Regions from separate parts of the Modestobacter italicus genome, predicted to be linked through region 2. Evidence: riboswitches for the same ligand, from Rfam matches in the RefSeq annotation. Region 2 holds a riboswitch; the other holds the start of a gene.
What was found. A riboswitch is a leader RNA that binds a small molecule or an ion and turns the genes downstream of it on or off. The one in region 2 is predicted to bind cyclic di-AMP.

Region 1: linked by a shared signal. The riboswitch ahead of MODMU_RS16820 (C40 family peptidase) and the one ahead of MODMU_RS28875 (VldE C-terminal domain-containing protein) in region 2 are both predicted to bind cyclic di-AMP.

The regions. Positions count from the first base shown of each region.
Region 1 covers NC_017955.1:3,513,756-3,518,614, reverse strand. Annotated here, with positions in the region: gene MODMU_RS16830 (DEDD exonuclease domain-containing protein) at 1-636, opposite strand, end outside; gene MODMU_RS16825 (hypothetical protein) at 872-1,213, shown strand; cyclic di-AMP (ydaO/yuaA leader) riboswitch at 1,344-1,528, shown strand; gene MODMU_RS16820 (C40 family peptidase) at 1,544-2,635, shown strand; gene MODMU_RS16815 (M48 family metalloprotease) at 2,718-4,016, shown strand; gene MODMU_RS16810 (glycosyltransferase family 4 protein) at 4,013-4,859, shown strand, end outside.
Region 2 covers NC_017955.1:1,791,484-1,796,342, forward strand. Annotated here, with positions in the region: gene MODMU_RS08730 (ion channel) at 1-528, shown strand, start outside; gene MODMU_RS08735 (GAF domain-containing protein) at 477-995, opposite strand; gene MODMU_RS28415 (hypothetical protein) at 1,141-1,296, opposite strand; gene MODMU_RS08740 (hypothetical protein) at 1,330-1,521, opposite strand; gene MODMU_RS08745 (DUF2505 domain-containing protein) at 1,551-2,027, opposite strand; gene MODMU_RS28875 (VldE C-terminal domain-containing protein) at 2,110-2,736, opposite strand; cyclic di-AMP (ydaO/yuaA leader) riboswitch at 3,034-3,193, opposite strand; gene MODMU_RS08755 (iron chaperone) at 3,493-3,939, shown strand; gene chrA (chromate efflux transporter) at 3,950-4,859, opposite strand, start outside.

The sequences.
Region 1 (4,859 bases), 1.7 Mb from region 2:
CAGCACGTCGACGGTGGCCCGGGCGTCGTCCAGGGCGCGGTGGCAGGGCTGGGTCTCGGCGGAGAAGAACGGGGCCAGGGTGCCGAGCTTGCAGTTGGGCACCTCGTCGCGGGTGAGCAGCCGGCGGGCCAGCACGGCGGTGTCGACCGAGGCGAACGGAGGCCACGGCGTGCCCGTCTCCTCGCACGCGGCGCGCAGGAAGCCGAGGTCGAAGGGGGCGTTGTGGGCGACCAGCACGGTGCCCCGGGCGAACTCAAGGAAGGCCGGCAGGACCGAGTCGATGCGGGGGGCGGCGGCCACCATCATCGAGGTGATGCCGGTCAGCACGCTGATGTAGGGCGGGATCTCCCGGCCCGGGTCGACCAGGGTCTGGAACTCGCCGAGCACCTGCCCGCCGCGGACCTTCACCGCGCCGATCTCGGTGATGGCGCTGTCCTTGGGTGAACCGCCGGTGGTCTCCAGGTCGACCACGACGAAGGTGACCTCGGCCAGCGGTGTCCCGATGTCGTCGATCGTCGCCTGCAGGTAGCGCGGCCGTTCCGGAGGGGCCGTGGGGAGCGCCACCTGCCGCCAGGCCGGCGGGACCCCCTCGCCGGCGACCGACGGGAACGGCGGTGGAACGGGGTGGGACGACACGCAGCGGACGCTAGGTCGGGGGTCCGACAGTCCCGGGGAGGCCACGCCGGACCGCGGCCGCCCCGGCGTGGCGGGCGTCGCCGCCCGGGACGCCGCCGCAGGTCGGTCGGCCGGAACTGTCGGGGGGTGCTCCTAACGTCCGCGGTGTCGGACGTGGACACAGAGAAGGAGAGCCGCCGTGCTCATCGACTGCGACACCTGCACCGTCCGGGGCGAGGGCTGCGACGACTGCGTCGTGACGGTCCTGCTGGGGGCACCACCCGGCTGGCGGGGGAGCGACCCCACCGTCGTGCCGCTGACCCGCCGGCCCGCCCTGGGCCCCGACCCCGCCGAGCGCCGCCCGGCCACCACGGACGTGGCGCACCGTGCCGCCGGCGCCACTACCGGTGACGCGCCCGGTCGTGCGACGGCCGGACGTGACGTCGGTCGCATTGACACCGCGGCCCCGGACCCGTGGAGCGTCGTCGACCTCGACGAGGTGGAGCGCCGAGCGGTCCAGGCTTTGGCAGACTTCGGCCTGGTTCCGCCGTTGCGTCATCAGGATGCGTCGTCGCCGGGCGACCGGCACGTGAGCTGACAAATCCCACGCGTGCGATTTGTCAGCTCTGGCCCCCACTCCGGGGTTTGACAGGGCTTCATCTCGATCCGGTCACGGCCTTAGGTTCGTCGTGTCGGAGAGGGACGTAGTCGCCACTGAGGGTGACCCCGCTCGGACACCGCCGAACCACCGGACCGCTCTGCGGCGAGGTGGACCGGGGACCCACCGCAGTCCTGGGGTGAGTTCTCACGTGCGCCGGGAACGGGGCACACGCGCCGACGACGGCGCGCCGAGACAGGGCGTTCCTTCGCCCGAACCCGTCAGCTGACTCGGTAGGCGGTCGAGTGGAAGAAACGGAGTCCGCCGCCCGTGGCGCGTCCTCAGTCCGGTGCCCTGTCCGCCCTGCGCCCGTCCGGGTCCGCTGCCGCTCCGGCCCGCACCGGTCGTGCCCGGGGCCTCGGACGGGTCAGTACCGGGCTGCTGCTGGCGCTCGCCGTGGGCGGGACGCTGACCGCGCTGCCGGGCAGCGCGTCGGCCGCGCCGGCGGTCACCCACGCCGCCACGGCGGACGAGGCCACCGCGCTCCTCGCCGACGCCAACCGTGACCTCGAGGCCGTCACCGAGCAGATCAACGAGGCGCAGGACACCCTGCGCGAGCAGCAGGCCGCCGCCGACGCCGCAGCGCAGGCGGTCACCGACGCCCGGGCCCAGCTGGCCGCGCTGGACGCCCAGATGCGCCAGGTCGCCCGCAGCGCCTTCACCGGCGAGAACCTGTCCCGCTTCAACGCGCTGATGACCAGCGGCTCGGCGGAGGAGTTCCTCTCCCAGGTCACCACGCTGGACGCGATCGCCGGCCACACCGACGACGTGCTCGCCCAGGTCGGCGCCGCCGCCCAGGCCGCGCAGCAGGCCAAGGCCGACGCCGACGCGGCCACCGCCGCGGCGGAGCAGACCCTCGAGGACGTCACCGCCAAGAAGGCCGACCTGACCTCCGCGGCCGCCGACTACCAGGCGCAGTACGACGCGCTCAGCGTGGTGCAGCAGCGGGCGGTCGTCGCCGAGTCCGCCGGCCCGGTGCTGGAGCCGCCGGCCGAGGTGGTCGCCTCCAGCGACGCGGCCCAGGTCGCCGTCGACACCGCGATGGCCCAGCTGGGTGACCCCTACGTCTGGGCCGCGTCCGGCCCCGACGCCTTCGACTGCTCCGGCCTGACCCAGTACGCCTACGCGGCGGCCGGGGTCACCCTGCCGCACTCCAGCGCCCGCCAGTCGACGATGGGCACCGCGGTGTCCCGGGCCGACCTCCAGCCCGGTGACCTGGCCTTCTTCTACAGCCCGGTTAGCCACGTGGGCATGTACATCGGCAACGGCCAGATGGTGCACGCCTCCACCTCCGGCCAGCCGGTGATCGTCTCCACCGTGGACATGAAGGGCTACGTGGGCGCCCGCCGTCTCGTCGGCTGAGCCGGGCGGTCTTCCCGAGCGGCTCAGGCAGCCTGCCTAAGCTCGCCGTCGTGCCCGCGCAGACCCCCTCGGACCGGCCCGCGTGAGCACCGCGCAGGTGTCAGCCCCCGCCGCCCCCGGCACGCGCCGGGCGGCGCTCGCGGTGGCCGTCCTGCTCGGCCTGGCGCTCGCGGTGGTCATCGCCGTGGTCACCCCGTGGGACCTGCTGCCCACCCCCGCGGGTGGCCGCACGCCCGTCGACCCGTCGGCGGCGTTCACCCCGGCCCAGATCGCCCGCGCCGAGGACTTCGCCGGCGCGCTGCGCCCCGCGTCGCTGGCCTCCCTGCTGCTGGGCCTGGCTGTCTCCGCCGTCTTCGGCCTGACCCGCGCCGGGGCGGCCACCGCCCGCGCGGTCGCCCGGCCGCTGGGTGGCGGCTGGGTGTGGCAGGTGCTGCTGGGCACCGTCGCCATCCTGGCCGTGGGCCGGCTGGTCACCCTGCCGCTGGCCGCCTATGCGGAGGTGGTCCGGCACCGCTACGGACTGTCCACCCGCGGGTGGGGGCTGTGGGCCCGGGACGTCGCCACCTCCACCGGCATCGACGCCGGCCTGACCGCGCTGGGCCTGCTGGCGCTGGTCGCGCTGGCCCGCCGTGCGCCCCGGACCTGGTGGGCCTGGGCCGGCGGGGCCGCCGCCGCGCTGGTCGTGGTCGGCTCGTTCCTCTACCCGCTGCTCATCGAGCCGGCGTTCAACCGCTTCGACCCGATGCCGGCCTCGCCGCTGCGCACCGAGCTGCTCGCCCTCGCCGACCGCAGCGGCACCCCGGTGCAGGACGTGCTGGTCGCCGATGCGAGCCGGCGGACCACGGCGCTCAACGCCTACGTCTCCGGGTTCGGCTCCACCCGGCGGATCGTCGTCTACGACACGGTCCTCGACCAGCTCTCCGACGCCGAGATCGAGTCGATCGCCGCCCACGAGCTGGGCCACGTGGCCACCGACGACGTCCTCACCGGCACGCTGATCGGCGCGCTGGGTGCCGGCGCGGGCGTCGCGCTGCTGGGCTGGCTGCTCGGCGCCCCGCCGCTGCTGCGGCGAGCAGGCGCCACCGGACCGGGCGACGGGCAGGTGGTGGGTCTCCTCCTCCTGCTGCTGGCGGTGGGCACCCTGGTGTCCACGCCGGTGCAGAACCTGGTGTCCCGGCACATCGAGGCGCGGGCCGACCTGCACGCCCTCGACCTCACCGACGACCCGGCGTCCTTCGTCGCGGTGCAGGAGGCGCTCGGCGTGGCCAACCTGAACGACCCCGACCCGCCCGCGGTCTGGCAGTGGGTGTTCGGCTCGCACCCCACCGCGGCCCAGCGGGTCGCCTTCGCCGGCGACTGGGTGAAGGACCACGGCGGGTGAGCCGCACGCTGGTCGTCACCAACGACTTCCCGCCCCGGCAGGGGGGCATCCAGACCTTCGTCGCGGCGCTGCTGGCGACCCGGCCGGCCGGGTCGCTGGTGGTGCTCGCCTCGGACCACCCGGGCGCCCGCGAGCACGACGCCGCGCTGCCCTACGAGGTGGTCCGCGCCCCCACCGGGATGCTGCTGCCGACCCGCGCGACCGCCCGCACCGCCGCCCGGCTGGCCCGCGAGCACGGCTGCCGGACCGCCTTCTTCGGCGCCGCGGCGCCGCTCGGGGCACTCGCGCCCGGCCTGCGCCGGGCCGGCGTGGCACGGCTCGTGGGCGCCACCCACGGGCACGAGACCGGCTGGGTCGCCCTCCCCGGCGCGCGGCAGGCGATGCAGCGCATCGCCGGGGGGCTCGACGTGCTGACCTACATCAGCCGGTACACGCACAGCCGGCTCGCGCCGGCCCTCGCCGGCCGGACCGAGCTGGTGCAGCTGTCCCCGGGCGTGGACGTCGACCGGTTCAGCCCCGCCGCCGACGGCGGCCCGGTGCGCGAGCGCTACGGCCTCGGGGACGCGCCGGTCGTCGTCTGCGTCTCCCGGCTGGTGCCGCGCAAGGGGCAGGACACCCTGGTCCGCGGCTGGTCGCAGGTCCTCGCCCGGCACCCGCGGGCCCGGCTGCTGCTGGTCGGCGGCGGCCCGTCGGAGGCCGCCCTGCGGAAGGAGGTCCGGGCCCGGGGGCTCGGGCACTCCGTCGTCCTCACCGGGGGAGTGGCGCCCGAGCGGCTGCCCGAGCACTACGCGGCCGGGGACGTGTTCGCCATGCCCTGCCGCACCCGCCGGGCGGGGCTGGACG
Region 2 (4,859 bases):
GTCCGCGGCGACCTCGCCCACGCCGACGTCATGGACCGGGCGTGCGTCGGCCGGGCCCGGACGGTGGTGGTCGACGGTCGGGACGACAACGAGACCCTGGCGATCGCCGTCGCCGTCGAGCACGCCAACCCGGGCGTGCACACGGTGGCGGCGCTGCGCGACCTGGGCCGGCGGGACAACCTGCGCTACGTGAACCCGGGGATCGCCTGCGTGCAGTGGCACATGCCCTCCCTGATCACCGAGGAGGCGCTCGACCCGGGCATCACCGAGGTCTACAGCGACCTGATGAGCACCGGGGGCGGCGGCAACACCTACTCGGTCCGGCTGCCCGCCGGGCACGGGTTCGGCACGTTCGGGGAGTGCCAGCAGCACCTCGGGCGCACGTTCGGGGCCACCGCGCTCGCCGTCCGCACGGCCGGGGGCCTCCAGGTCAGCCCGGCCTGGGACACCCCCCTCCCCGCGGGGACGACGCTGTACTACGTCGCCCGCACGCGGATCGCCGACGCCGGGCTGGTCGCGTCCCGCTGAGCCGCCGCGTCCGCGGGAAGCATGGTGCTGAGCATCCGGGCGGTCATCTCCACCACCGGGAGGAAGCGGACCAGGGTGCGCGGCTGGGCGCGCACCGACAGGCCGCACAGCGTGCCGAACAGGGTCCCCTCGCGGGTGACCAACGGGACGCCGATGTAGGCGGCGACCTTGTGCGGCAGCCCGGTCTCCAGGTCCCGGTAGGCCGGGGTCGCGGCGGCGACGGTGGCGACCCGTGGACCCTCCCCGCTGACCATGGAGTGGCAGAAGCTGCGGTCCCAGGAGATGGAGCTCCCCGGCGGCAGGACCTCCGAGGGGTGGGAGTGCAGCACCACCTGCAGCGGCTCGCGGACCTCGGTCACCACCCAGACGTCGAGCCCGACGGTGCGGTGCAGGAAGGCCAGTGAGGCGCGGGCGGCGGACGGCCAGTCTTCGAAGGGGACGACGTCGTCGACCAGGAGCGTGGCCATGCACTGATCACAGGCGTGTCGTTCCGCCGCGTCAACGGGGTGGAACGCTTGAGATCCGGTACTCCCGCGTTCCGCCCGGTGCGTAGCCGGTTCCTCACGTGCCGTGGCCTTGCGTGTGACGGGTGTGAGGGGGCCGGCCGAGGGGTCACCTCCGGTCGAAGGGCGTGACGGCGTCCGGCTCGGCGGTGAACGGGTTGGCCCACTCCGAGGTGGCGCCGGTGATCGGCTGGGCGTCGGTGACCACGGTGAACGGGGTGCCGGGGTAGATGGCCAGCACCCGGGAGGTGGAGGTCAGCTCCACGGTGTGCTCGAGCAGCTCGCCGCGGCGCAGCTGCTAGGTCGTCCGGCGGCCGCGCAGCTCCTCGCCGACCTCCGCCCGCCACTGGGCGCCGTCGTGGGTGAAGTCGATGGCCCGCACCCGGTCGGCGGGGGCGGCCGGCTCGCAGCCGGCGAACTCGGCCAGGGCGTCGTAGAGCCGTTCGGCCTGCTCGTCGTCGCTGGCCCGGGGGACGAAGAAGGCGACCATGCCGTGATCGTCGCAGCCGGTGCCGACGGTCAGCCCAGCCGGCGGCGGAGCAGCTCGTCCTCCCGGCGCAGCACCACCGCGACGAGCTCGCTGACCGCGCCCTCGGCCTGCCGCCCGATCAGCGGTGCGTCGACGCGCGCCGTCCCGGTGACGGTCGAGCGGGTGCCGTCGGCGGCCGGGGTCAGCAGCCGCTCGCCGGTGACCTGGACCGTCCGGCCGAAGACCTCGGCCCGCACGTCCAGCGCGCCGCGGTGCCCGGCGCCGTCCGGCGTCCAGGTGGTGCGCTCGACGACGGCGACCGACGAGCCGACGAACCGGGCGAAGACCGTGGGGATGCCGGCGGTGGGCGCGGCGAGGCGGACGGTGCTGACCTGCCCGGTCACGGTCACCTCCTCGGCCTGCCCGCCGAGCGCCGCGGCCCGGTCGCGGAGGAAGGCCTCGTCGGTGAGCAGGGCGAGGACGGCGTCCGGCGGGGCGGGGTAGGACGCGGAGAAGTCGATGGCCACGCCGTCATCCTCGCTGGCGCGCGTCGCGAGCGCGGCGCCGGAGGCGATCCCGGGATCGCCTCCGGCGCCGGTCACCCGTGGATCAGGGGTTGAAGCTGACGTGGACGTGGTCCATGTGGTTGGCGGTGGGCGATCCGCGGTCCTCCATGGCCTTCCAGCCGGAGCCGCCGATCATGAAGATCCGCTGCTTGTAGATGACGTAGTCGACCTTCATGCGGGCGGCGTTGTCGATCACGTACTGGGCGACGGCGTTGCCCTTGGCCCCGTCGCTGTAGACCATGAAGTCGGCGGCGAGCTGCTGGGTCGGGGAGTGACCGGGTCGGGTGTAGACGGTGGAGACCCCGAACCCGGCGACGACCTCAGCGACCACCGGGCGGACGTGGGGCGCCCAGGCGCTGTACGCGGTCGAGGTGCCGGTCGGCTTGCCGGTCAGGTCGCCGGCCGGAGCTGCCGCCGGCGCGGGCGCGGGCGCAGCAGCCGGCGCGGGGGCGGGAGCCGGTGCGGGAGCGGCACCCCGGTCGCCCCAGTTCCCCTGGCTCTGACCGCCCGAACGGTCCCAGGGGTCGTCGGCCTGGGCGACCGACTGGCCCGCGAGGCCGAACGCGAGGGAGAACGCGCAGACGGCCGCTCCGCGGAGCACCCGGGGGCGGAGGCCGGTGCGCAGGTCACGGTCGTGCGGCAGGACGGTGTGCTGGCGGTCCACGTGCATGGGGAGCAACTCCTCGGGGAGGGCCACGGGCCGTCCGTCATCGGTACGACCTCGGTGTGGCGGGTGCGTCGGTCAGGTGTCCGGGTGGACGGCCGGTTCAGCAGCCGGGCGTGCGGCACCCACCGGAGAGCCCGCGGACCTGGTCAGGTCCGGGCGGTCCGGCTCGACGCGGGGAGACCCCGGGACGGGTGCGGTGGCTGCGCCGGCTCAGGTGCGCGGCGAGGCGTCGCGGTGTCGTGCGCGACGGGTGCTCGCGGGCACTGGACAGGCCCGTGAGCGCACCATGTGGTGGGCTCTCCGTTCTCCCGTGGCCGCCTACCGGGTCAGCTGACGGGTTCGGGCGGGGAGACGCCCTACCCGCCCCTCGAGCTCAGGCTCGACGGGCGGGACTCACCCCGGGTTCGGTGGGTCCCCGGCTCCCGCCGCGGTGGCGGACGGGACTCGGCGGCATCCGGTCAGGGTCCCCGGGAGGGGAGGTGACGACCGACCGGACGCCCAGACCGTAGGGCCCGCTGTACATCCACGACAACGCGAGGGCGCGGTCGTGGCAGGTCCTGCGCCGTCGCCGCGCCGGGGCGATGTGGTAACGGACTGGTCACGGGGCCGCGAGCCGTCAACGCGCGGAGGGACGGGAGGTGTCGCCCCGTAGCCGATCCGTCAGGAATCGAGAAGCTCCGGCGCGATCGCCGGTCCTAGCCTCTCCTCGACCGGCTCCACGTGAGGGCGGAGCCCACGGATGCGAGAGGGGTGCCGAGGATGACCGCACAGACCAGCACGACCGGGGCAGGAGGCTTCAGCGCCGACGAGCGGGCCGCGATGAAGGCGCGCGCGGAGGAGCTCCGGGCGGAGAAGGGCGGCGCCAAGAAGGCCGACGGGCTGCAGGCGCTCCTGGACGCCATCGCGAAGATGACCCCGGAGGACCGCGCCCTCGCCGAGCGCGTGCACGTGACCGTCAGCGCCGCCGCCCCGGACCTGCTGCCCAAGACCTGGTACGGCATGCCGGCCTACACCAACGCCGAGGGCAAGGTCGTCGTCGCGGTGAAGAACGCCGGCAAGTTCGGCCAGCGCTACACGACGATGGAGTTCCAGGACCCGGCACACCTCGACGACGGCGACATGTGGGCGGTGTCGTTCGCCCTCACCCGGTGGACGCCCGAGGTGGAGGCCAGGGTCGCCGAGCTGGTGCGCGCCGCGGTGTCGTGAGGCGGGCCGGTCAGCCGACCGGCAGCCCCACGAGGCCGGCGACCAGGCCGAGCAGCGCGGCGACGCCGAGCGTCCGCAGCACCGACCACCGCAGCCGGAAGAGCAGCACCGCGGCGACCGCGGCGATGACGAGCGGCACCGGCCGCAGGGTGGTCAGGTCGGGCAGCTCGAGCGACAGCGGACCGCGGTCGACCTCGACGACGCCGGAGAACAGCGTGTGCACCGCGAAGTACACGCCCAGGTTCGCGATGACGCCGACCACGGCGGCGGTGATCCCGGTGAGCGCCGCCGACAGCGACCGGTTGCCGCGCAGCTGCTCCATGTACGGGGCGCCGAGCAGCACGAACAGGAAGCTCGGCACGAAGGTCACCCAGGTGACCAGCAGCGAGGCCAGCACCGCGGCAACCCAGGGGTCCAGGTCGCCGGGTGCCCGGTAGGCGCCGAGGAAGGCGACGAACTGGACCACCATGACCAGCGGCCCGGGCGTCGTCTCGGCCAGCGCCAGGCCGCGGACCATCTCGCCGGGGGACAGCCAGCCGTAGACGGCCACGGCCTGCTGCGCGACGTAGGCGAGCACGGCGTAGGCGCCGCCGAAGGTGACCACCGCGGCGCCGGAGAAGAAGAGCGCCTGCTCGGTGAACACGCTGTGCGCACCGGTCAGCACGCCGACGGCCGCGATCGGCAGGCCCCAGGCGACCAGCCCGACGAGCAGCACCCGCACGGTGCGGCGCGCGGTGGGGGCCTCGTGGTGCAGCACGTCGTCGGAGATCACCGGCGGCGGACCGGCGTCCGCGCCGTCGGCGGCCACCTTCTGGGGCAGCGCGGCCGGTCGCCACCGGCCGAGTGCCCAGCCGGCGACCCCGGCGAGAGCGACGACCACCGGGAACGGGACGCCGAACACCGCCAGGGCGAGGAACGAG